One region of the Arthrobacter sp. PTI12 genome, then DNA from elsewhere that is predicted to be linked to it. Evidence: riboswitches for the same ligand, from Rfam matches in the RefSeq annotation. Region 1 holds a riboswitch; each other region holds the start of a gene.
What was found. A riboswitch is a leader RNA that binds a small molecule or an ion and turns the genes downstream of it on or off. The one in region 1 is predicted to bind S-adenosylmethionine.
Positions count from the first base shown of each region.

Region 2: it holds a riboswitch for S-adenosylmethionine, as region 1 does, so the genes downstream of both, AC1MBU_RS12370 (aminotransferase class V-fold PLP-dependent enzyme) here and AC1MBU_RS01540 (bifunctional o-acetylhomoserine/o-acetylserine sulfhydrylase) in region 1, are expected to answer to the same signal.
Region 3: it holds a riboswitch for S-adenosylmethionine, as region 1 does, so the genes downstream of both, AC1MBU_RS03520 (ABC transporter ATP-binding protein) here and AC1MBU_RS01540 (bifunctional o-acetylhomoserine/o-acetylserine sulfhydrylase) in region 1, are expected to answer to the same signal.
Region 4: it holds a riboswitch for S-adenosylmethionine, as region 1 does, so the genes downstream of both, AC1MBU_RS15165 (rhodanese-like domain-containing protein) here and AC1MBU_RS01540 (bifunctional o-acetylhomoserine/o-acetylserine sulfhydrylase) in region 1, are expected to answer to the same signal.

Region 1 covers NZ_CM155256.1:312,036-317,036, reverse strand. Annotated here, with positions in the region: gene AC1MBU_RS01550 (SDR family oxidoreductase) at 1-85, opposite strand, end outside; gene aceE (pyruvate dehydrogenase (acetyl-transferring), homodimeric type) at 289-2,988, shown strand; SAM riboswitch class IV at 3,125-3,240, shown strand; gene AC1MBU_RS01540 (bifunctional o-acetylhomoserine/o-acetylserine sulfhydrylase) at 3,284-4,609, shown strand; gene AC1MBU_RS01535 (PHP domain-containing protein) at 4,626-5,001, opposite strand, start outside.
Region 2 covers NZ_CM155256.1:2,582,120-2,587,120, forward strand. Annotated here, with positions in the region: gene aroA (3-phosphoshikimate 1-carboxyvinyltransferase) at 1-370, shown strand, start outside; gene rsgA (ribosome small subunit-dependent GTPase A) at 367-1,488, shown strand; gene AC1MBU_RS12360 (cold-shock protein) at 1,663-1,866, shown strand; gene hisN (histidinol-phosphatase) at 2,078-2,902, shown strand; SAM riboswitch class IV at 2,973-3,087, shown strand; gene AC1MBU_RS12370 (aminotransferase class V-fold PLP-dependent enzyme) at 3,183-4,481, shown strand; gene AC1MBU_RS12375 (class I SAM-dependent methyltransferase) at 4,574-5,001, shown strand, end outside.
Region 3 covers NZ_CM155256.1:710,844-715,844, reverse strand. Annotated here, with positions in the region: gene corA (magnesium/cobalt transporter CorA) at 1-408, opposite strand, end outside; gene AC1MBU_RS03545 (helix-turn-helix domain-containing protein) at 532-783, opposite strand; gene AC1MBU_RS03540 (DUF2975 domain-containing protein) at 783-1,274, opposite strand; gene AC1MBU_RS03535 (nucleoside/nucleotide kinase family protein) at 1,441-2,082, opposite strand; gene AC1MBU_RS03530 (ThuA domain-containing protein) at 2,142-2,810, shown strand; gene map (type I methionyl aminopeptidase) at 2,807-3,583, opposite strand; SAM riboswitch class I at 3,680-3,777, shown strand; gene AC1MBU_RS03520 (ABC transporter ATP-binding protein) at 3,783-4,607, shown strand; gene AC1MBU_RS03515 (aliphatic sulfonate ABC transporter substrate-binding protein) at 4,740-5,001, shown strand, end outside.
Region 4 covers NZ_CM155256.1:3,174,526-3,179,526, reverse strand. Annotated here, with positions in the region: gene AC1MBU_RS15170 (O-succinylhomoserine sulfhydrylase) at 1-788, opposite strand, end outside; gene AC1MBU_RS15165 (rhodanese-like domain-containing protein) at 877-1,410, opposite strand; SAM riboswitch class IV at 1,417-1,542, opposite strand; gene AC1MBU_RS15160 (aminodeoxychorismate lyase) at 1,848-2,702, opposite strand; gene AC1MBU_RS15155 (hypothetical protein) at 2,728-3,012, opposite strand; gene pabB (aminodeoxychorismate synthase component I) at 3,110-5,001, opposite strand, start outside.

The DNA.
Region 1 (5,001 bases):
ATGCGTGCGCCACCGCCTTGCCGATGCCGGAGCCTGCACCGGTGATGACGGCAATGCGTGGAGACTCAATCGGCAGTTCATTCATGACGTTCCGGTGCCCTTTCTGGTTGGCATTCCCATCTTGGCAGGCATTCGCCCTATAGTAATGGAATAATAGTTCCATATCGCGAAAGCGCGGGTTGGAATGGGCCCGGAGGGACAAAGGCCATCTGCCGCATTGCAAGGGTGCGATGCCGGTCAGGCAGTGAATCGAGCGGGCAGGTTCCGCGCAGCGAAAGAGGGTTTGGCATGGTTGCTGATCAGGGGATTGTGGGTTCGGGTGTTGGTGGGGATTCGGATCCTGAGGAGACGGCTGAGTGGATTGAGTCCTTTGATCAGTTGATTGATCAGCGTGGTTCTGATCGTGCCCGTGATGTTTTGGGGCGTTTGCTGGCGCGTGCTGGTGGCCGGTCGGTGGGTCTTCCCAGTGTTGTGACTACTGATTATGTGAACTCGATTCCGGTCGATGAGGAGCCTGAGTTCCCTGGGGATGAGGAGATCGAGCGGAAGTACCGGGCGTGGATGCGGTGGAATGCTGCGGTGATGGTGCATCGGGCGCAGCGTCCGGAGATCGGTGTGGGCGGCCATATTTCCACGTATGCGGGTGCGGCGACCCTGTATGAGGTGGGGTTCAATCATTTCTTCAAGGGTAAGGACCACCCCTCGGGTGGGGATCAGGTGTTCTTTCAGGGCCACGCGTCGCCGGGGATGTATGCGCGGGCGTTCCTGGAGGGCCGGCTGACCGAGGAGGATCTGGACGGGTTCCGGCAGGAGAAGTCCAAGGCCGGTCATGCGTTGTCCTCGTATCCGCACCCCAGGTTGATGCCGGAGTTCTGGGAGTTCCCGACGGTGTCGATGGGGATCGGGCCGATGAACGCGATCTATCAGGCGCAGTCCAACCGGTATCTGCAGAACCGCGGGTTGAAAGACACCAGTGATCAGCAGGTGTGGGCGTTCCTGGGGGATGGGGAGATGGATGAGCCCGAATCGCGTGGGTTGTTGCAGTTGGCGGCCAATGAGAATCTGGACAACCTGAACTTTGTGATCAACTGCAACCTGCAGCGCCTGGACGGGCCGGTGCGTGGTAACGGGAAGATCATGCAGGAACTCGAGGCGTTCTTCCGCGGTGCGGGGTGGAACGTGATCAAGGTGGTGTGGGGCCGGGAGTGGGATGACCTGCTTGCCAGGGACACCACCGGGGATCTGGTGAAGATCATGAATGAGACCGCTGACGGGGATTACCAGACCTACAAGGCGGAATCCGGTGGGTTTGTGCGCGATCACTTCTTCGGGAAGACCCCGGCCACGAAGGACCTCGTGGCGGATATGGATGATGCGCAGGTGTGGGGACTCAAGCGCGGCGGCCATGATTACCGGAAGGTGTACGCGGCGTACAAGGCCGCCACCGAGTTCAAGGGCAAACCGACCGTGATTCTGGCCAAAACGGTCAAGGGATACGGGTTGGGTTCACACTTCGAGGGCCGTAACGCGACCCACCAGATGAAGAAACTCACCCTTCAGGACCTCAAGGACTTCCGCGACCACCTGCGCATCCCCATCCCCGACGAAGCACTCGAAGCCGACCTCTACAACGCGCCCTACTACCACCCCGGACCCGACTCCCCCGAAATCAAATACCTCCTGGACCGGCGCCGTGCCCTGGGCGGATTTGTTCCTGAACGCCGTACCGAGGCGGCGGCACTGGAGCTGCCGGGGGACAAGGCGTACGAGGTTGCGAACCGCGGCTCGGGGAAGCAGCAGGCCGCCACAACGATGGCTTTCGTCCGCCTCCTGAAAGATCTCATGCGGGAGAAAGGGCTGGGGTCCCGGATTGTCCCCATTGTTCCGGATGAGTCCAGAACCTTCGGCATGGACGCCTTTTTCCCGACAGCGAAGATCTACAACCCGGACGGCCAGAACTACCTCTCCGTTGACCGGGAGTTGGTTCTCGCGTACAAGGAATCGATTCAAGGCCAGATCCTGCATCCGGGGATCAATGAGGCCGGTGCGGTGGCTGCCTTCACGGCTGCGGGTACCGCCTATGCAACCCACGGTGAGCCGCTGATTCCGATCTACGTGTTCTACTCAATGTTCGGATTCCAGCGCACGGGAGATTCCTTCTGGGCAGCAGGAGACCAGATGACCCGCGGGTTCATCATCGGCGCCACCGCAGGCCGCACCACCCTCACCGGCGAAGGCCTCCAACACGCCGACGGACACTCACCCATCCTTGCCTCCACCAACCCCGCCGTCATCACCTACGACCCGGCCTACGGGTATGAACTCGGCATCATCATGCGTGCAGGACTGGAGCGCATGTACGGCGCGAATTCCGACGATCGAAACGTCATGTACTACCTGACCGTCTACAACGAGCCGATCATCCAGCCGCCGCTTCCCGCCGGGTTGGATGCCGACGCCGTGGTGCGCGGCGTGTACAGGCTGAAGCCCGGCAACGATGACGGCGGCCGGCCGAAGGCGCAGATCCTCGCCTCCGGCGTGGCCGTCCCGTGGGCGCTCGAGGCGCAGGAACTCCTGGCAGACCACTGGGGTGTTTCGGCCGATGTGTGGTCGGTGACTTCGTGGACGGAGCTGCGGCGTGACGCACTCGCCGCCGAGGAGGAGGCCTTCCTCAACCCCGATGCAGAGGCCCGCGTTCCCTTCGTCACCCAGCAGCTTGGGGACGCACCCGGACCGATCGTGGCCGTCACCGACTACATGAAGGCTGTTCCGGATCAAATCCGCCAGTTCCTGCCGCAGGACTTCGCCACACTCGGAGCGGACGGGTTCGGCTTTTCCGACACACGCGCCGCAGCCAGGCGGTACTTCAAGATCGACCCAGCCTCCGTCGTCGTACGCACTCTTCAGCTCCTCGCGAAGCGGGGAGAAATTGACGCGGACGCACCACGCCAAGCGATGGAGAAGTACGCACTCCTCACCCTCCCCTGACGTTTTTGTCGCCTAGTTGCGGCCTGGAAACACTTTTACCTGCAACTAGGCGACAAAAACTTCTGCAACTCAACGGGTGGATTACATGGAACGTCATCTTCGTGCGGCGTGATACTCCTGTGCCTACACTGGCCGTGGTCATGAGTGCCAGCACCAAGCCCCGGCTTGCTGGCCAGCAACCCTCCAGCTGCGGTGGGGTGCTCCGGGTGAAGACCTGGCCGCCCGGCACCAGCCGGACGGCAAGCGCGGCCCGCGGTGCTCCCACCATGCCGGGCCCATGCCAAAGGAGCCTTGAATGTCCAACCAATGGTCTTTCGAAACCCGCCAGATCCACGCCGGCCAGGAACCCGACAGCGCCACGGGAGCCCGCGCCCTGCCGATCTACCAGACCTCGTCTTTCGTCTTTCCCAGTGCCGAAAGCGCCGCCAACCGATTTGCCCTTGCCGAACTGGCTCCCATCTACACCCGGATCGGCAACCCCACGCAGGATGCTGTCGAGCAGCGGATCGCCAGCCTCGAAGGCGGGTTGGGCGCGCTGCTGCTCAGCTCAGGTCAAGCGGCGGAGACCTTTGCGATCCTGAATGTCGCAGAGGCCGGCGATCACGTAGTTGCCAGTCCCAGCCTGTACGGCGGAACCTACAACCTGCTTGCCCATACGCTGAAGAAGTTCGGCATTTCGGTCACCTTCGTGGCGGATCCGGACAATCTGGACCAGTGGCGGGACGCTGTGCAGCCCAACACCAAGCTGTTCTTTGCGGAGGTCGTCTCCAACCCGCGGCAGGACGTACTCGACATTGAGGGCGTGTCCCGGACTGCGCACGACGCCGGTGTGCCGCTGATCGTGGACAACACCCTTGCCACCCCTTACCTCATCCGGCCCCTGGAGTGGGGCGCGGACATTGTTGTCCATTCGGCCACCAAGTACCTGGGCGGCCACGGTACGGCGATCGCCGGCGTCATCGTTGACTCGGGAAAGTTTGATTTCGGCAAGGATCCCAACCGTTTCCCGGGCTTCAATACGCCGGACCCGACATACAACGGTCTGGTGTACGCACGGGATCTGGGTGCGGATGGTGCCCTCGGGGCCAACCTGTCCTACATCCTCAAGGCCCGGGTCCAGTTGCTGCGGGACCTCGGCTCGGCGGTATCCCCGTTCAACGCGTTCCTGATCGCCCAGGGCCTGGAAACCCTGAGCCTGCGGATGGAGCGGCACGTCTCCAACGCTGTCGAAGTGGCTCAGTGGCTGGAAGCGCGTGAGGATGTCGAGTCGGTTGCCTATGCCGGGCTGCCCTCAAGCCCCTGGTATGAGCGCGGACGCACGTACGGCCCGAAGGGAATCGGCGCCATCGTGTCCTTCAACCTGGCCGGCGGTGCGGAGGCCGGGAAGCGCTTCGTCGATGCCCTTGACCTGCACTCGCATGTGGCGAACCTCGGCGACGTGCGCTCGCTGGTGATCCACCCGGCGTCGACCACCCATAGCCAGCTATCGCCGGAGCAGCAGGTCATTGCCGGCGTTAACCCCGGGCTGGTGCGGCTCTCAGTGGGTATTGAACACATTGATGACATTCTGGCGGACCTTGAAGCCGGTTTCAGGGCAGCCAAGGAATTCCTGGACGCCTAAGGAGCTTGGGAAGCTCTCAGGAGCGCGCCCAGGCGAGCAGCTTGTCCAGCGGCCACGTCGTAATGATGCGGTCCGCCGGCACGCCGTTCGTTTCGGCGCGCTCCGCCCCGTACTGGAGGAAATCCAGCTGACCGGGGGCGTGCGCGTCGCTGTCGATGCTGAAGAGACATCCGGCTTCGAGTGCCAGCTGGATCAGGTCATCCGGCGGATCCTGCCGCTCGGGACGTGAATTGATCTCCACCGCTACGTTGTTCTCGGCACAGGCGGTGAACACCTTCCGGGCGTCGAACTCGGACTGTGGACGCTGGCCGCGGGAACCCTGGACAAGACGGCCCGTGCAGTGGCCAAGGACGTTGGTATGGGGATCGCGAATGCCGCCCAGCATGCGTGCG
Region 2 (5,001 bases), 1.1 Mb from region 1:
CACCAGCGAGCTGGCGCCAACCGTCGCTGCGCTGTGCTCGCTCGCGCGGACACCGTCGGCATTGTCGGGCATTGGACACCTGCGCGGGCACGAGACTGACCGGCTCGCCGCCCTCGTCGCGGAGATTACCCGCCTTGGCGGTGATGTCGAGGAGACCGTTGACGGCCTGGTCATACGCCCGGCTCCGCTGCACGGCGGTCCTTTCCACACCTACGAGGATCATCGGATGGCCACGGCCGGCGCCATCCTGGGGCTCGCAGTGGACGGCGTGGAGATTGAGAACATTGCGACCACCGGCAAGACCATGCCCCAGTTCCCCGAGCTGTGGAAGGCACTCGCTGCCACCGCTGGTCCGAGCGGCTCTCGGTGACATCCGCCGGGTCGCGCCGCGGGACCGCTTCCTGGGATGAATCCGATGTTCGGATCCGGCCGAACAAGAAGGGTTCCCGGCCACGCACGAAGGACCGTCCGGCTCATGAAGATGCGGTGACCGGACGAATCATCACGGTGGACCGCGGACGCTATACCGCGGTTGTGGATGAGGACACCAACGCAGAGCGGGTTGTCATTGCCGCCCGGGCACGGGAACTCAGGCGGTCCCCCGTCGTCGCCGGAGATCTGGTGGCGCTGGTGGGAGATGTGAGCGGTGAACCGGACACTCTCGCCCGCCTGGTCCGGATCCAGGAAAGACGCACGCTGCTTCGCCGCAGCGCGGATGACACCGATCCCGTGGAACGCGCTGTGGTTGCCAACGCCGACCAGCTGGTGATCGTGGTTGCGGCCGCGAATCCGGAGCCGCGCACGGGGTTCATCGACCGCGCGCTGGTGGCCGCCTACGACGCCGGTATTCAGCCCCTCCTCTGTGTCACCAAAGCAGACCTGAAGGATCCGTCGGATCTGCTGGCGAATTACGAACATCTTGACCTGCTCATCATCACCAGCCAGACTGCGTCCACACCGGACGCAGTGGAAACCACATCCGCTACCGGCGCCTCAGCGCTCCTCGCGCCCGGCGCCGTCGAGCAGTTGAAGGAGCTTTTGGACGGCAAAGTGAGCGTACTGCTCGGTCACTCCGGCGTGGGCAAGTCGACGCTGGTGAACGCGCTCACCGGAGCCAATCGGGCGACGGGCGGAGTGAACGCGGTCACCGGGCGGGGGCGCCATACCTCCTCATCGGCTTATGCCCTCAAAGCTGCAGACTCAGCACCCGGTACGTGGATTATCGACACTCCGGGCATTCGTTCCTTCGGCCTTGCCCATGTCGAGGCCGACCGCATCCTCGCCGCCTTCCCGGATCTTGCACCCGGCACCGAGGACTGCGAGCGGGGCTGCCGCCACGATGCCGCCGCCGTCAACTGCGGACTGGACGGCTGGGTCGCGTCGGGCGCTGCCGGCGAATCCGGTCCGGTGCGCCTGTCTTCGCTGCGCCGGCTTCTCGGGGCGGGCATCGAACCTTCCAAGGGTGCCAAGGAGCTGGGGATGCAGTGAGTGATGTGACTACGGCGCCGATTGCCTGCTAGACTGAACGAAGTTGTTGTGTTGCGCACGAATGTTAAGCCTTGATTTCTCTCCGGAGTTCGAAAGCTTTTTTTGCAGGCGAAATGAACACCGCGACAGGAACCCCGAAGTACGGGGGGATCCTCACACTCAAGGAATAAAAAAATGGCAACAGGTACAGTCAAGTGGTTCAACGCTGAAAAGGGCTTTGGATTCATCGCTCCTGACGACGGCGGCGCTGACGTTTTCGCTCACTTCTCCGCAATCAACTCCGGCGGCTTCCGCTCGCTTGAGGAGAACCAGAAGGTCAGCTTCGAGACCACCCAGGGCCCCAAGGGCCCCCAGGCTGAGAACATCTCCGTTCTCTAAGTCTCCGTTCTCTAAGTTTCAGCGCTTCAAGATCTAGCGCTTCAAGAAAGGGGACATCGGCTTCGGCCGGTGTCCCCTTTCTTGCGTTTAACAGCACACCGTTCAATGACACCCGTTCCTGTGCGTGCGTGAACCGATCGTAGCCCAGCGCTGAGCGCGTCCGCATCGGGACCTCCCGCATCTGTGCACCCTGACCATATAGGTTGAAAGTATGAACCTCCAGAGCTACAACGATGACCTCCGCCTTGCCCATGTAATGGCCGACTCCGTAGACGACCAGACCATGTCCCGGTTCAAGGCGCTGGATCTGGCGGTCGAAACCAAGCCGGACTTCACCCCGGTCACGGATGCGGACAAATCGGCGGAAGAGGCTATCCGCGGGCAACTCTCGCGTGCGCGTCCGCGCGATGCCGTACTCGGTGAGGAGTACGGCAGCAGCGGCGCCGGCTCGCGGCGCTGGATCATCGATCCTATTGACGGAACCAAGAACTTCGTCCGGGGCGTACCGGTATGGGCTACCCTCATTGCATTGGTGGACGAGGGCCGGCCTGTCGTCGGTGTTGTGAGCGCCCCCGCGCTCGGAAAGCGTTGGTGGGCTGCAACGGGCACCGGTGCGTTCATGGGTAAGTCTCTCGCGGCAGCCAGCCGGCTCCGGGTTTCGAGCGTATCCCGGCTGGAAGACGCCTCGCTCTCCTACTCGAACCTGTCCGGCTGGAAAGAGCGCGGCAACTTTGACGAATTCGTATCGCTCACCGAATCCGTGTGGCGTACACGCGCCTACGGTGACTTCTGGTCCTACTGCCTTGTCGCCGAAGGCGCTGTGGACATCGCCTGCGAACCTGAGCTGAACCTGTATGACATGGCCGCGCTGGTACCCATCGTCACGGAAGCCGGCGGTCGCTTCACGTCACTCGAAGGCTCCGACGGACCCTTCGGAGGCAACGCGCTGGCAACCAACAGCACACTTCACAATGATGTCCTGAAGCGACTGAACCCCTCGCTGGACGATCTGCTTCAGGAAGGTACCGGCGTCTGACGTGGTCGCTTAACACCAACACGTAACACAAGGACCGGATATTCCCGGCCTGCTTTAGTCTGGATTCCTAGGTCACGAGTGCCAGCGTTAAACCCCGGTTTGCTGGCCGGCAACCCTCCTTCCGCGGCGGGGTGCCCCGGGTGACGACCTGGCCGGGCCAGAACGTGGTTCGGCAAGCGCGGGGCCTGGTGAAGCAGGTCCCCTGAACCTACGTGGGGTACCTCCTGTGAGCAACGCACTTCTTGAGAACGAACTCTCCGCTGCACCGCTGGCGTCCGTGATGGGCGCTGAGCTGCAGGCGCCGCTGGTGGACGGCACTGCCGTCCGTTACGTCAACCTGGACTATGCCGCTTCAACGCCGGCGCTGCAGCAGGTCAATGACTATGTGCAGAGCGTGCTTCCCTACTATGCGAGTGTGCACCGGGGCGCCGGGTACGCATCGCAAATCTCCACCTCGCTCTACGAGAATGCACGAAGGACTGTGCGGAACTTCGTCGGCGGCCGGGAAGATGATGCGGTCATCTTCACCCGCAACACCACCGATTCGCTGAACCTCCTGGCTGGATGCCTGCCGGAGGACGGTGAGGTCCTCTACCTCGACGTGGAACACCATGCCAATCTGCTGCCCTGGCTGCAGCTTCCCCATCGCGGGCTGGTCGCCGCGGGAACCATCGAGGAAACGCTCGCCGCTGTGGAAGAGGAATTGGCATCCGGAGGAATCAGCCTGCTTGCTGTAACCGGTGCGTCGAATGTCACCGGAGAAGTTCTGCCCATCGGCCGGTTCGCAGCGGCGGCTCATGCGCACGGCGCGCGGATCGTCGTCGACGCGGCTCAGCTCGCTCCCCACCGGCGGCTGGATCTGCTCCGCGACGGTATCGACTACGCGGCCTTCTCGGGCCACAAACTGTATGCGCCTTTCGGCGCGGGCGTCCTGGTCGGTAGAGGCGACTGGCTCGATTCCGGAAGGCCCCACCTCGCCGGAGGCGGCGCAGTGAAGACTGTGAAAGTGGACTCGGTGTCCTGGGCAACCGGTTCCGCGCGCCATGAGGGCGGGTCACCGAATGTGCTCGGTGCAGCCGCGCTGGCGAAGGCAACAGAGGCCATCGCTGGGTTGGATGAACCGGCCTGGCTTGCGCATGAATCAGAGCTGCGGGATGCCCTCGTGGAAGGGCTCTCCAACCTTCCCGGCATAGCAGTTCACCGCATCTTCGCTGACAGCACCGATGCGATCGGCGTAGTGAACTTCTCTGTCCACGGTTACGACGCCGGGCTGGTCGCCGCATATCTGTCCGCAGAACACGGGGTTGGACTGCGGGACGGGAAGTTTTGCGCTCATCCGCTGCTGAAGCGGCTGGGCCTGCCGTCAGGTTCGCTACGGGCGAGTTTCGGGCTCGGATCACGGCAGGACGACGTCGACAGGCTGTTGACCGGTTTGCGCTCGCTTCTTCGGGATGGACTGGGGACTGACTATGCGGTCGACGCCGGGCGCTGGGTGCCCGCGGTCGAGACCCGCCCTTTCCCTGACTGGGCTCCGCCCACGCCGGGAACTGCCGGCGCCGCGCCCTGCACAACCGACTGAGCGCTGCGACCGCACTTCCTCGGCGCGACGCCGCCTTCAACCGGGTGCTTTAATTGACGGGTTCCGTACCCGTCATGCGAGGAGTTCCCAACATGGGTGTTGGAGGTCCGCGCCTCGCCGAACACCGCCGTCGTGAATTGGCGCGGGGCTACCTGCAGGAAAGTGACCGCTACGAGCGCGTGCGTCCGGGCTACCCCCAAGACAGCGTGGACTGGCTCATACCCGCCGGAGCGTTGCGCGCAGCAGACGTTGGCGCCGGCACCGGCAAGTTCACCCGGGAGCTCATCCGCCGCTGCCCGGAGGTGACAGCTGTTGACCCATCCCTGGACATGCTTGCAGTCCTCGGACAACAACTCCCGCGCGTAGCCAGAGTGCAGGGAACTGCCGAGGCATCGGGACTCGCAACGGCGAGCGCTGATGTACTCACAATTGCCCAGGCCTGGCACTGGTGTGATCCTGCTGCGGCAAGCCAGGAGGCCGCACGTGTGTTGGCACCGGGGGGAAGATTCGCGCTCGTCTG
Region 3 (5,001 bases), 400 kb from region 1:
TGCGAGCAGTTCGGGCCGCGCTTCCAGACGCCGCCGGACCTTCGCGAGGTCGGGTGATTCGGCCTGGCGGATTGTGACAATGAAGTCCGGGCCTACGAAGACGTGCAGTTCCCCGAACTCCACCATTTCCTCGGCATCGAGATACCTGGCCGGCCGGAGGACCGCGAAGAGGGTTTCCCCGTAGCGCTCGAGCTTGGAACGCTGATGGCCGTGCAGCGCATCCTCGACGGCGAGTTCGTGAAGCGCAAACTCATCCGCCACCCGCTGGATTTCAGCATCATCCGGCCGGTACAACCCGATCCAGGCCATTCCGCCGTGATCACGCTTGAGTTCAAACGTCTGGTCCAGATTCTCCGGGTTAGCGGTCCGTTGGCCGTCCACATACACGCCGTTGTCAACGATGGCCACCGTGCCGTCCTCACTCTTGTCTGCTGCGCTCCGCCGCATTCCGTCCGTCGGAAACGGGCTTAGGCGAGTTTCTCACAGCATCGGCGGCCGCTGCGGTACCGCGCCCGAATCTCGGGTGCGCGGTCAGCGCCTGCTGTTGCCGCCGTCGTCGTCGTTGCTTTCCACAGTGCCTCCCAGCTCCCAGCGCAGCAGGTCTCCGGGCTGGCAGTCCAGAATCTCGCAGATTGCCTCCAGGGTGGTGAAGCGGACGGCTTTGGCGCGGCCGTTCTTCAGGACAGCCAGGTTGGCCGGGGTGATGCCAATACGTTCGGCCAGCACACCCACGGGCATCTTGCGCCTGGCCAGCATCACGTCGATGTCCACGATGATGGGCATCAGATGACCTCGTCGAGTTCGCTGCGCAGGTGTTTCGCTTCGGCGTCACGGGCTACGGCTTGGGCGAGCAACACCCGCAGCACCAGCACGATCAGCGCAACACCGCCGATCAACAATGAGGCACCGCAGATGAGCAGGATGACCCCCGGAGCAATTTCCCCCGGAGCCAGGAGAACCGCGAGACCGAACACCAGGACCGACGCAGCGGCGATGGCCCCGAAGATGATGTCGACATACCGGAATGCTCCATCGGAGAAGACCGTGCCGCTGCGGACCATGGTGAGCAACTTCCACAAGCAGACGGCGCTCACTTGAACCGTCAGGATGCCGAAGACGACGATCGCGTTGAACGTGATGCGCAGCCCAGTGGGCACGCCCGACTGCTCAAGATCAGCGGAGATCAGCGGGACCATCCAGAGCTGGATGAACAACGAGCCCGCAATGACCATCGCGATGACGACCTGCAATGCGAGGACGGCCAACTTTCCCATCGGGATTCTCCTTCGATTGATTAACAAGGAGAATATATCGAGAAACGATAGGTGGTCAAGCGTGGAGCAGCCTTGAGGCAGCAAAGGTGCCGGAGATGCGCAGGAACGTGGTGACGTCCCCACGATCCTGCGCATCCCCGGCACCTTTGCGTTCGAACCCGACCGGCTACTCGACCCGAATCACCAGATCCGCCCGGTTCTTCGTCGCCTCGATCAACCGCGCGTTCGGTTCATCCACCCGCTCTACCCACTCCGCCGCCGCAGCCGGACTCTTTCCGAACAGGATGTGCCGCTGGATCAGCCGGTCCAGCCGCAGGTTCTCATCCTGCTCGCAGTACCAGACCTCAGTGCACTGAGCCTGGGCCTGCCGCCAGCCCGGGCGATCGAGCAGCAGGTAATTGCCCTCCGTGAGAATGGTGCGCACCGACGGATACACAGGGATCACGCCGGCAATGGGCTGCTCGATGGTGCGCTCGAAACCTGGGGCATACACTACAGAATCCCGCCGTCCACGAAGCCGCTTCAACAGAGCAGCATAGCCATGCTCGTCGAACGTCTCGGGTGCGCCCTTGCGTTCCAGAAGACCCAGGCGCGCCAGCTCCTGATCGGACAGATGGAACCCGTCCAAAGGAACATGGGCGAAGCGCTGCTGATCCGGGTCGGGTTTGTTCTGGTTCAGTGAAGCCATCAACTGCTCCGCCAAGGTTGTCTTGCCGACTCCCGGCGCGCCGACAATCCCAACAACCACGACGCCGGCCTCACGCGCCGATATGCGCTCTATTCGATCAACAAGTTCCGACAGCGTCACCGTGCCATCCTGACATGTGACCCGGGTCGAGAACGCCGTTTATGGGCAGAATGGGTCCCATGACAACGGCACTCATCCTCAGCGGCACCGGCCGGTACGCGGACCCCTGGCACCCGTTCGCGGAAACTTCCGCGGCCATCGCGGACCTGCTCCGCGGTCACGGACTCACCGTAGAAACAGCCGACGACGTCGACACCACCCTCGGTAGCTTCCGTGACTCTGCTGCCTGGCCGGATCTGCTGGTGGTGAATGTCGGCCTCCCGCGGGACGGCGGCACTTCCCCCGGTACAGATGCCGCCCGTGATGGCCTGGACGCCTGGGAAGCCGGCGGCCGTCCGCTGCTCGCCCTGCACTCGAGCGCCACGAGTTTTGTCGATTCCGAGTCCTGGGAAGCGGCGCTCGGCGGACGCTGGGTACGCGACGTGTCCATGCACCCGGAGTACGGCGCGGCAACCATCCTGCTCGAGGGCTCCTTCCCCGTCGGTATTCCCGACTTCACTCTCGCCGACGAACGCTACAGCTGGCTGCGCACCTCACCGGACGTCGTCGTTCACGCCCGCCACGAACACGAGGGGCACTTGCACCCACTGGTGTGGTCGCTGGAGCGACAGGTTGAAACTGGACCGGCACGAAGCTTCTATGACGCGCTCGGGCACGACGCGGCGTCGTACTCCTCACCGGAACACCACGAACTGATGAAGCGCGCGGTGGACTGGCTGCTTGGCTAGGTCTCTTGTCGCAGGGTCAGGATCTCCGCGCCATCGTCGGTGATCGCGATGGTGTGCTCACTGTGCGCGGTCCGGCAGCCCGTAGCGCTGCGGAGTGTCCACCCGTCGGCGTCGACTGCCAGTTCAGCGGTATCCGCCATGACCCATGGCTCCAGCGCCAGCAAAAGCCCCGGGCGCAGCACGTATCCCCTGCCGGGCCGTCCGGTGTTTGCCACGTGGGGATCCTGGTGCATTGTCGACCCGACGCCGTGACCGCCGAATTCCGTGTTGATCGGATATCCCGCGGCGCTGAGGACTGAACCAATGGCAGCGGAGATGTCGCCGATGCGCGCGCCTGGTCTGGCTGCGGCAATCCCGGCAGTCAATGCACGTTCGGTGGCATCAATCATCGCGACGCTCTCCGCCGGCTTTGACTCGCCAACGATGAAGCTGATGGCGGAGTCTGCGACGATTCCGCGCTGGGAGACGGCGAGGTCCAGGGAGAGCAGGTCGCCGTCGGCAAGCGAGTAGTCATGCGGCAGACCGTGGAGCACGGCATCGTTGACGGACGTGCAGATATAGGCGCCGAACGGGCCGCGCCCAAACGGCGGCTCGTAGTCGACGTAGCAGGACACCCCGCCTGCCTCAGCGATCATCTCTTTGGTCCACTGGTTGATCTCCAGCAGGTTTGTCCCGACCGTGCTGCGGCTCTTCACCGTCTGCAGAATGTTGGCGACCAGCGCACCCGCTTCCTTTGCCCTGGCCAACTCGCTCGCGTTCAGAATTTCAATCATGTAGATGACCCTCTCACGCTGCCGATGTCCGGCTGAAGCGTTCCTTTGTTACGACACATATTGCGCCGGACCCTTGCAAAAGCGTTTAGTGGAATTCCACCATCCCGAGCGGCCGAGAGACCTGGATCGTTGACGCCGCAGCAACCCTTACCTGCTTGCAGGAGAACGGGTGCTACTGCCAGGAGCGATGGAGTTATACATGAGCACCGTTCTTCGAGCGCACCGTACCCAGGCCATTTCCACTGATGGCAACCAGACACTGCCGCTGACTTTCTCTTCGTTGACCCGAAGTTTCGGGAGCGGAAGCGAGCAGCACGTGGTGCTTCGCGACGTGACCCTGGACGTTGAAGCAGGCGAGGTTCTCGCCATTGTGGGCGCCAGCGGTTGCGGGAAATCAACCCTCCTGCGAGCCGCGGCAGGACTGGACGCTCCCACCAGCGGTGCGGTACTCATCGACAGCACAGCAGTGGACGGGATCGATCCCCGCTGCGCCGTCGCGTTCCAGGAACCCCGACTCCTCCCCTGGCTCTCGCTGCGCGAGAACATTGCTATCGGCCTGCCCAGGGAAACCAGTTCCGCCGCGGGCAAGGCGAAGGTGGAGGAGCTTTTGGGCCTCGTGGAACTCGACGGGTTCGCCGGCCACCGGCCCCGCGAAGTGTCCGGAGGCATGGCACAGCGGGCATCGCTGGCACGTGCACTGGCACGCAACCCGGGCGTCCTGCTCCTCGACGAACCCTTCGGCGCACTCGATGCCCTGACGCGGCTGAAGATGCAGGACCTCCTGCTGCGTATCCACCAAACCACCCCGACCACGGTCCTGCTGGTCACCCATGATGTTGACGAAGCGCTGCAGCTCGCCGACCGGGTGATCGTTCTCGCGAAGGAGCCTGACGTCCAGGGTGCAACCATCAGCCGCGTGCTGGAGGTTCCGGGCGACCGTCCGCGCGACCGCGGCTCAGCCGAACTTGCCGCGCTACGCAGTTCGCTGCTGAGCAGCCTCGGCGTCGACAGCCACCAGCACTAACCGCGCGCCTGCGGCCAGTTCGCAGCGCCGTATCCCAGCGCGTGCGGCGCCCACCGTGCCGCCATGTTGCGCCGACACCCCCAAGAACAAGCCCCCTACACCCGTCCCACGCACTCTCCGAAAAGGATCACCATGAAGAGCACCGCACGTTTTCAGTTCGCCGCCACCGCCGCAATCGCCGCCCTCGCCCTTAGCGGCTGCGTTGCCGGGGAAAACGCCGACGGCTCAGTCGGCGAAGCCGCAGCCGCGACCGGCGGAGAACTCACGGTGGACTTCGCCACCTACAACCCGCTGAGCCTCATCATCAAGGACCAGGGCTGGCTCGAGGCCGAGTTGGAAGATGAGGGCGTAACGGTCAAATGGGTCCAGTCCGCCGGTTCGAATAAGGCCAACG
Region 4 (5,001 bases), 480 kb from region 1:
AGGGTTTCCAGTCCCTTGAGGAGGGTCCAGGCATTGAATGACGACAGCGCGGGCCCGGTGTGCCGCATGAGTGTCTTCACCGGACCCTCGATGAACTCCCTGCGGCCGAGGATCGCGCCGCCCAGCACCCGGCCCTGCCCGTCGATGTGTTTGGTGCCGGAATAGACGACGACGTCGGCACCCAGTTCCGTACACCGCTGCAGCAGCGGTGTGGCGAAGACATTGTCGACGACGACCTGCGCACCGGCCGCGTGGCCGAGCTCAACGACCGCCCGGATATCGACGATCTCCTGCATCGGATTGGACGGCGACTCGAAGAAGACCGCCGTGGTGGGAATGCTCAGTGCTTCCTGCCACTGGCCGAGGTCCCAGCCGTCCACGAAGACAGTCTCCACACCCCAGCGCGGCAGAATCTCGTTGAGGATGACGAAGCACGAGCCGAAGAGGCTGCGTGAGGCAACAACGCGGTCGCCCGAGGCCAGGAGGGCACCGAGCGCGGTGAAGACGGCAGACATGCCGCTGGCTGTGGCGAAGCACGCCTCCGCACCCTCGAGCAGGCGAAGCCGCTCCTGGAACATGGCGACAGTCGGGTTGCCGTACCGGGAGTATACAAAGCGGTCGACGTCCCCGGTGAAGGCTGCCTCCGCCGCCGCAGCAGAGGAATACACAAAGCCCGAGTTCAGGAAGAGCGCCTCGGACGTCTCCTCGAAGTTGGACCGTGCCAGCCCCCCGCGTACCGCGAGGGTATCGGGTGACCAGGCAGCGCCGTCGTCATCCGGGCGTTGGATTCGGGGGTAGCCGCCGTTCCCCGCGATGGGCTCACGGCTGGCCGCCGGAGAGAACGACGACGGCGCGGGCTCACTTACTGGCGTGTGCTCATTCACGGGCGTCGCCACGGTCCGTTGCCGAACGGGCAGCGCCGGTCCGTTCTGTGATCGCGGTCTGTCCTGTGGTCGTTGCGTGATCTGTCGTATCCGTGCTCTCTGGGGCTTCTTCTGCATGCACTGTGGTGGCGAGGCCGCTGGAGCGCCAGCCGCCGTCGGCCTCAAATCCGTGCAGCACGTTGTAGGCAGTGTGACCGGCGGCGGTGGCATTCTGTGCTGCTGCCACAGAACGGACGCCGGAACGGCACAGGAAAAGCAGTTCGCGGCCCTTGAGCCCGTTCAGCTGGTTGAGGAAGGAGACGTTACGGCTGCCGTCGGAGCGCGTCCACTCGAGGAAGAGGGGGACGGTCCCGGCGTCGGTGAGGTCGGGAACGCCGACGCTCCGCCATTCCTCGACAGTGCGGACATCCACCAGCACGGCGCCCTTGCTGACGCGTTCCACCGCATCACGTGCGGTGATGTTGCCGGCATAGCCGTTGCCGGGCCGGGAATTCGCCGGGGGATGGGGGTTGGAATGCAGTGCCATTGTGTCTCCTCACGCTGTGCACGCTGGTGATCATGGGATGTGATCGTTGTGCCGAGTAGTCACCTGAGGCACCCCGCCGTGAAAGAGGGTTGCCGTCCAGCAAGTCAGGGCTTGGCGCTGGCACTCGTTACTCCGGAATGAACGTAGCACCGGCGGCGCCATGCCTGCCATGCCGGGCCGTAACGTGCGGTAACGCCCGTGGTACTCGGGCCAAAGGCGCCGGGGCGTGGCAGGTCCGAGCCAAAGGCGCCGGGGCGTGGCAGGTCCGAGCCAAAAGCGCCGATGCGTGGCAGGCCTGAGCCAAAAGTGCCGATGCGTGGCAGGTTCGTGGGGATGTCCCCACGATCCTGCGAATTCCCGGCACTTTTGCGGGTGGGGCAGGAGACGGACGAGTGGGCCAGGGAACGGGCGGTCGGGCTGGGGGACGGGCGCTCGGGCTAGGAAACGGACGCTACGAGACCGCTCAACTCCGCGGTCAACTCCGGTGAAACCGTCACCGGCTTTCCGTCGATGGACTCGACCTCGGCGAGCCGACGGACGCTCGAAATCAGCCAAACGCCGTCAGACGCGAACAGGTCTTCCGGCACGAGCGGTCCGTAACCCAATTCCCAACCTGCCTCGCGCGCCGCCGCAAACAGTGCGCCCTGCGAGGTGCCGGGGAGGATCCCGCTCTCAAGCTGAGGCGTGATGAGGTGCTTGACGCCGTCGATGACCCGCGCAATCAGGACCGTCGAGGTCGGGCCTTCGAGGACCTTGCCGTCAGACGAGGTGAAGATGACATCGTCGGCGCCGTGCGAGCGGGCGTAGCGGACCGCCGCCATGTTCACCGCGTAGGAAAGGGTCTTCGCGCCCATCAGCAGCCACGGAGCACGCTGGGCAACCGTGCTGTCATAGCCGCGGTCAAGCAGGAGGACCGACAGCCGCTGGCCGCGCAACCCGACCGGTACGGCGGACACCTGGACCCACGCGGTGGCTCCCGCCTCTGGTTCGCCCCGGGTGGCGACGACCTTGACCACGAGTTCGCCGTCGTCGTCGGCTGCCGCCAGCGCGGTGGTGATGGCGCGTTCCCACACGTCCGACGACGGAATCTTCAGTTCCAGCGCATCGGCGGACGTCGCCAGCCGGGCGAGGTGGGCCTGCAGCTTCCGGGGAGCGCCGTTGACCGCGAGCATTGTTTCGAAGATGCCGTCACCCCGCGTGATCCCGGTGTCGGTAACCATCAGCTGCGGCTGTGCTGCGTCAGCTATGCGGCCGTCGGGACGGGCGGGGTCGAGGAACACCAGAACAGTCATGCGATCAGCATAGTGACCGGGCAGGTCAGGAGCTCGTGTCGTTGTCCTCGTTCAGCCCGCGCTGGGCAAAGTCTGCTTCATCGGAAGCTTCCGCAGGGAGGGGATCGGCAGCGTCCGGAACCTGGTCCGGTGCGTAGTCGATGAGACCGGCGTCGACCCGTTCCTGCTCCGTTGCGGCCGCCAGGGCATCGTCATCGAGGCGTTCAGGCTGCCCCGCATGGCCCTGATGGATGCGCTTGGGAAGGAACTCGTTATCGGGCTCCGGAACGTCGTTCAGGTTGGGCGTGTTTTCATCGTTGGAGCTAGTCATGACCGTTCTCCTTCGTTGCACTTTCCTCGGGCGTCCCATGCTTCCACAGACGCCAAGTGGACGAAAGGCCCGCTCAGCGAACCGCTCGATCGCAGCGTCAGCTGGGGAAGCTCGAACCAAGCGCAGACAGCACCCCGAACGCCTTCGTCCGGACCTCGTCCCACTCCTCGGCGGGGTCGGAATCCGCAGTGATCGCGCCGCCCACTCCGAGTGTGAGGCGGGTGCCGCCGTCGTCGTCCTCCAGCACGAGAGTGCGGATGACGACGGCGAGATCCGCCGCCCCATCGAGGGAAAAGTAGCCGGCGGCGCCGGCGTAGACGCCGCGGGGTGCTTCCTCGAGCCGGTCCAGGATAGCCATGGTGCTGATCTTCGGCGCACCCGTCATTGAGCCGGCGGGAAATGCGGCCGCAACGGCTTCGGCACGGGAGGAACCGGGCCGGAGCCGGGCGTCGATGGTGCTCACCATCTGGTGAACGGTTGCATAGGTCTCGATGTCGCACAACCGGGTCACCGTCACGGTGCCGGGGACTGCAAGGTGGGAGAGGTCATTGCGGAGCAGGTCCACAATCATGATGTTCTCTGCCCGGTCCTTCGTGCTGGTGCGCAGATCCTCCTGGAGGGCGGCGTCTTGGGCTGGGTCCGGGGAGCGGCGCCGGGTTCCTTTGATTGGTTCGGCCCGCATTCCGCCGGTGGAGTCCAGCCGCAGGAATCGTTCGGGCGAGGTGCTCGCGACGGCGAAGCCCGGGAAGGTGAAGTAGTGCGCAAACGGGGCAGGATTGGCGCCTCGCAGGGCGAGGTAGATGCCGAATGGGTCGACGGGCGTTTCCTCGCGTGAGGTCAGGGCCGTCGTCAGGCACACCTCATACGAGTTGCCGTCCGTGATTTCCGCCTTGGCCGCACGGATTTTCTCCAGGTAGGGCTCGCGTGTGTCCCGCGCAGTGAAGCGGGGTGCACTCAGTGGGCGCGGTGCACCCACCGGACTTGTCACCGCCGGAGCAGCGCCCCCGGAAAGCATGACGGCGCGGGCACGTTCCAGCCACGCATCGGCGTCGGCGTCGCGGGAGCCGTCGCTCAAGGTCAGCAGGTAGGTGCGCTGTTCCCGGTGGTCAAGGACGACGGCACGCCCCGCGAAGAGCAGCGAAGCATCCGGAACCGAACTGGAACCGTGCGCAGGAGCGGAACCACCGGTTTCACGCTTCAGCTCGTAGCCAAGGTAGCCCAGCCAGCCGAGTGCGAACGGCCCCGGATAGTCCTCCGGCGACCGGACCGCGCGGCGACCCCACACGCCGTCGAGCCAGCGGAAAAATGGACCGGCAATCCGGGCAGTAACCGGGCCGCTGCTGACCATGGTGACGCCGGAGGTGTGCTGCGCAACCTGCCCGAACCGGCCGCCGTCGTCAGCCAGGATGGAGAAGCGGCTGCGGCCCTGCGGGTCCTGGGCCGCGGAGCTGTCCAGCCAGGCAGCGGCCTCAGCTCCGCCATACAGGGTGGAGAAAACGCCTGCGGCGTCCGGACACCCTGCGACGCTCTCAACCTGCAGCGTAAGACCCCGCCGTGCGGCACGCTCCATGGACATGAGCGATTCACACTGCGGCAGTCCGGCCAAGGCACGACGAAGCTGGTCCGGAACGGCGTTGCCGCGATGGCCCTGGACCAGCAGGTCAGCGTGGGGCGCGGGCCGGTCGGTTGCGAGCCACCGCTCTTCCTGTTCGGACCAACGCTGCCAGAACGGCGCATACGTATTGCCGTCCCGGACGAGTGCACTGGTCCGGCGGAGATTGTCGTCAGCGTGTATCCACACCACCACGTCGAGCAGTTCCCGGGCAGCTGCGCAGGCCGCACCCACGCCCTCGACCACCACAATGTCAGCGGGTTGGGTGAGATGGGTGGCGCCGTCGTCGTTCGTTGTCCAGTCCCACGCCGTCCACCGGGCGGGCAGTCCGGAAGTCAGCGGGGTGAGCACCGTGCGGACGTACCGCTCCATGCCGT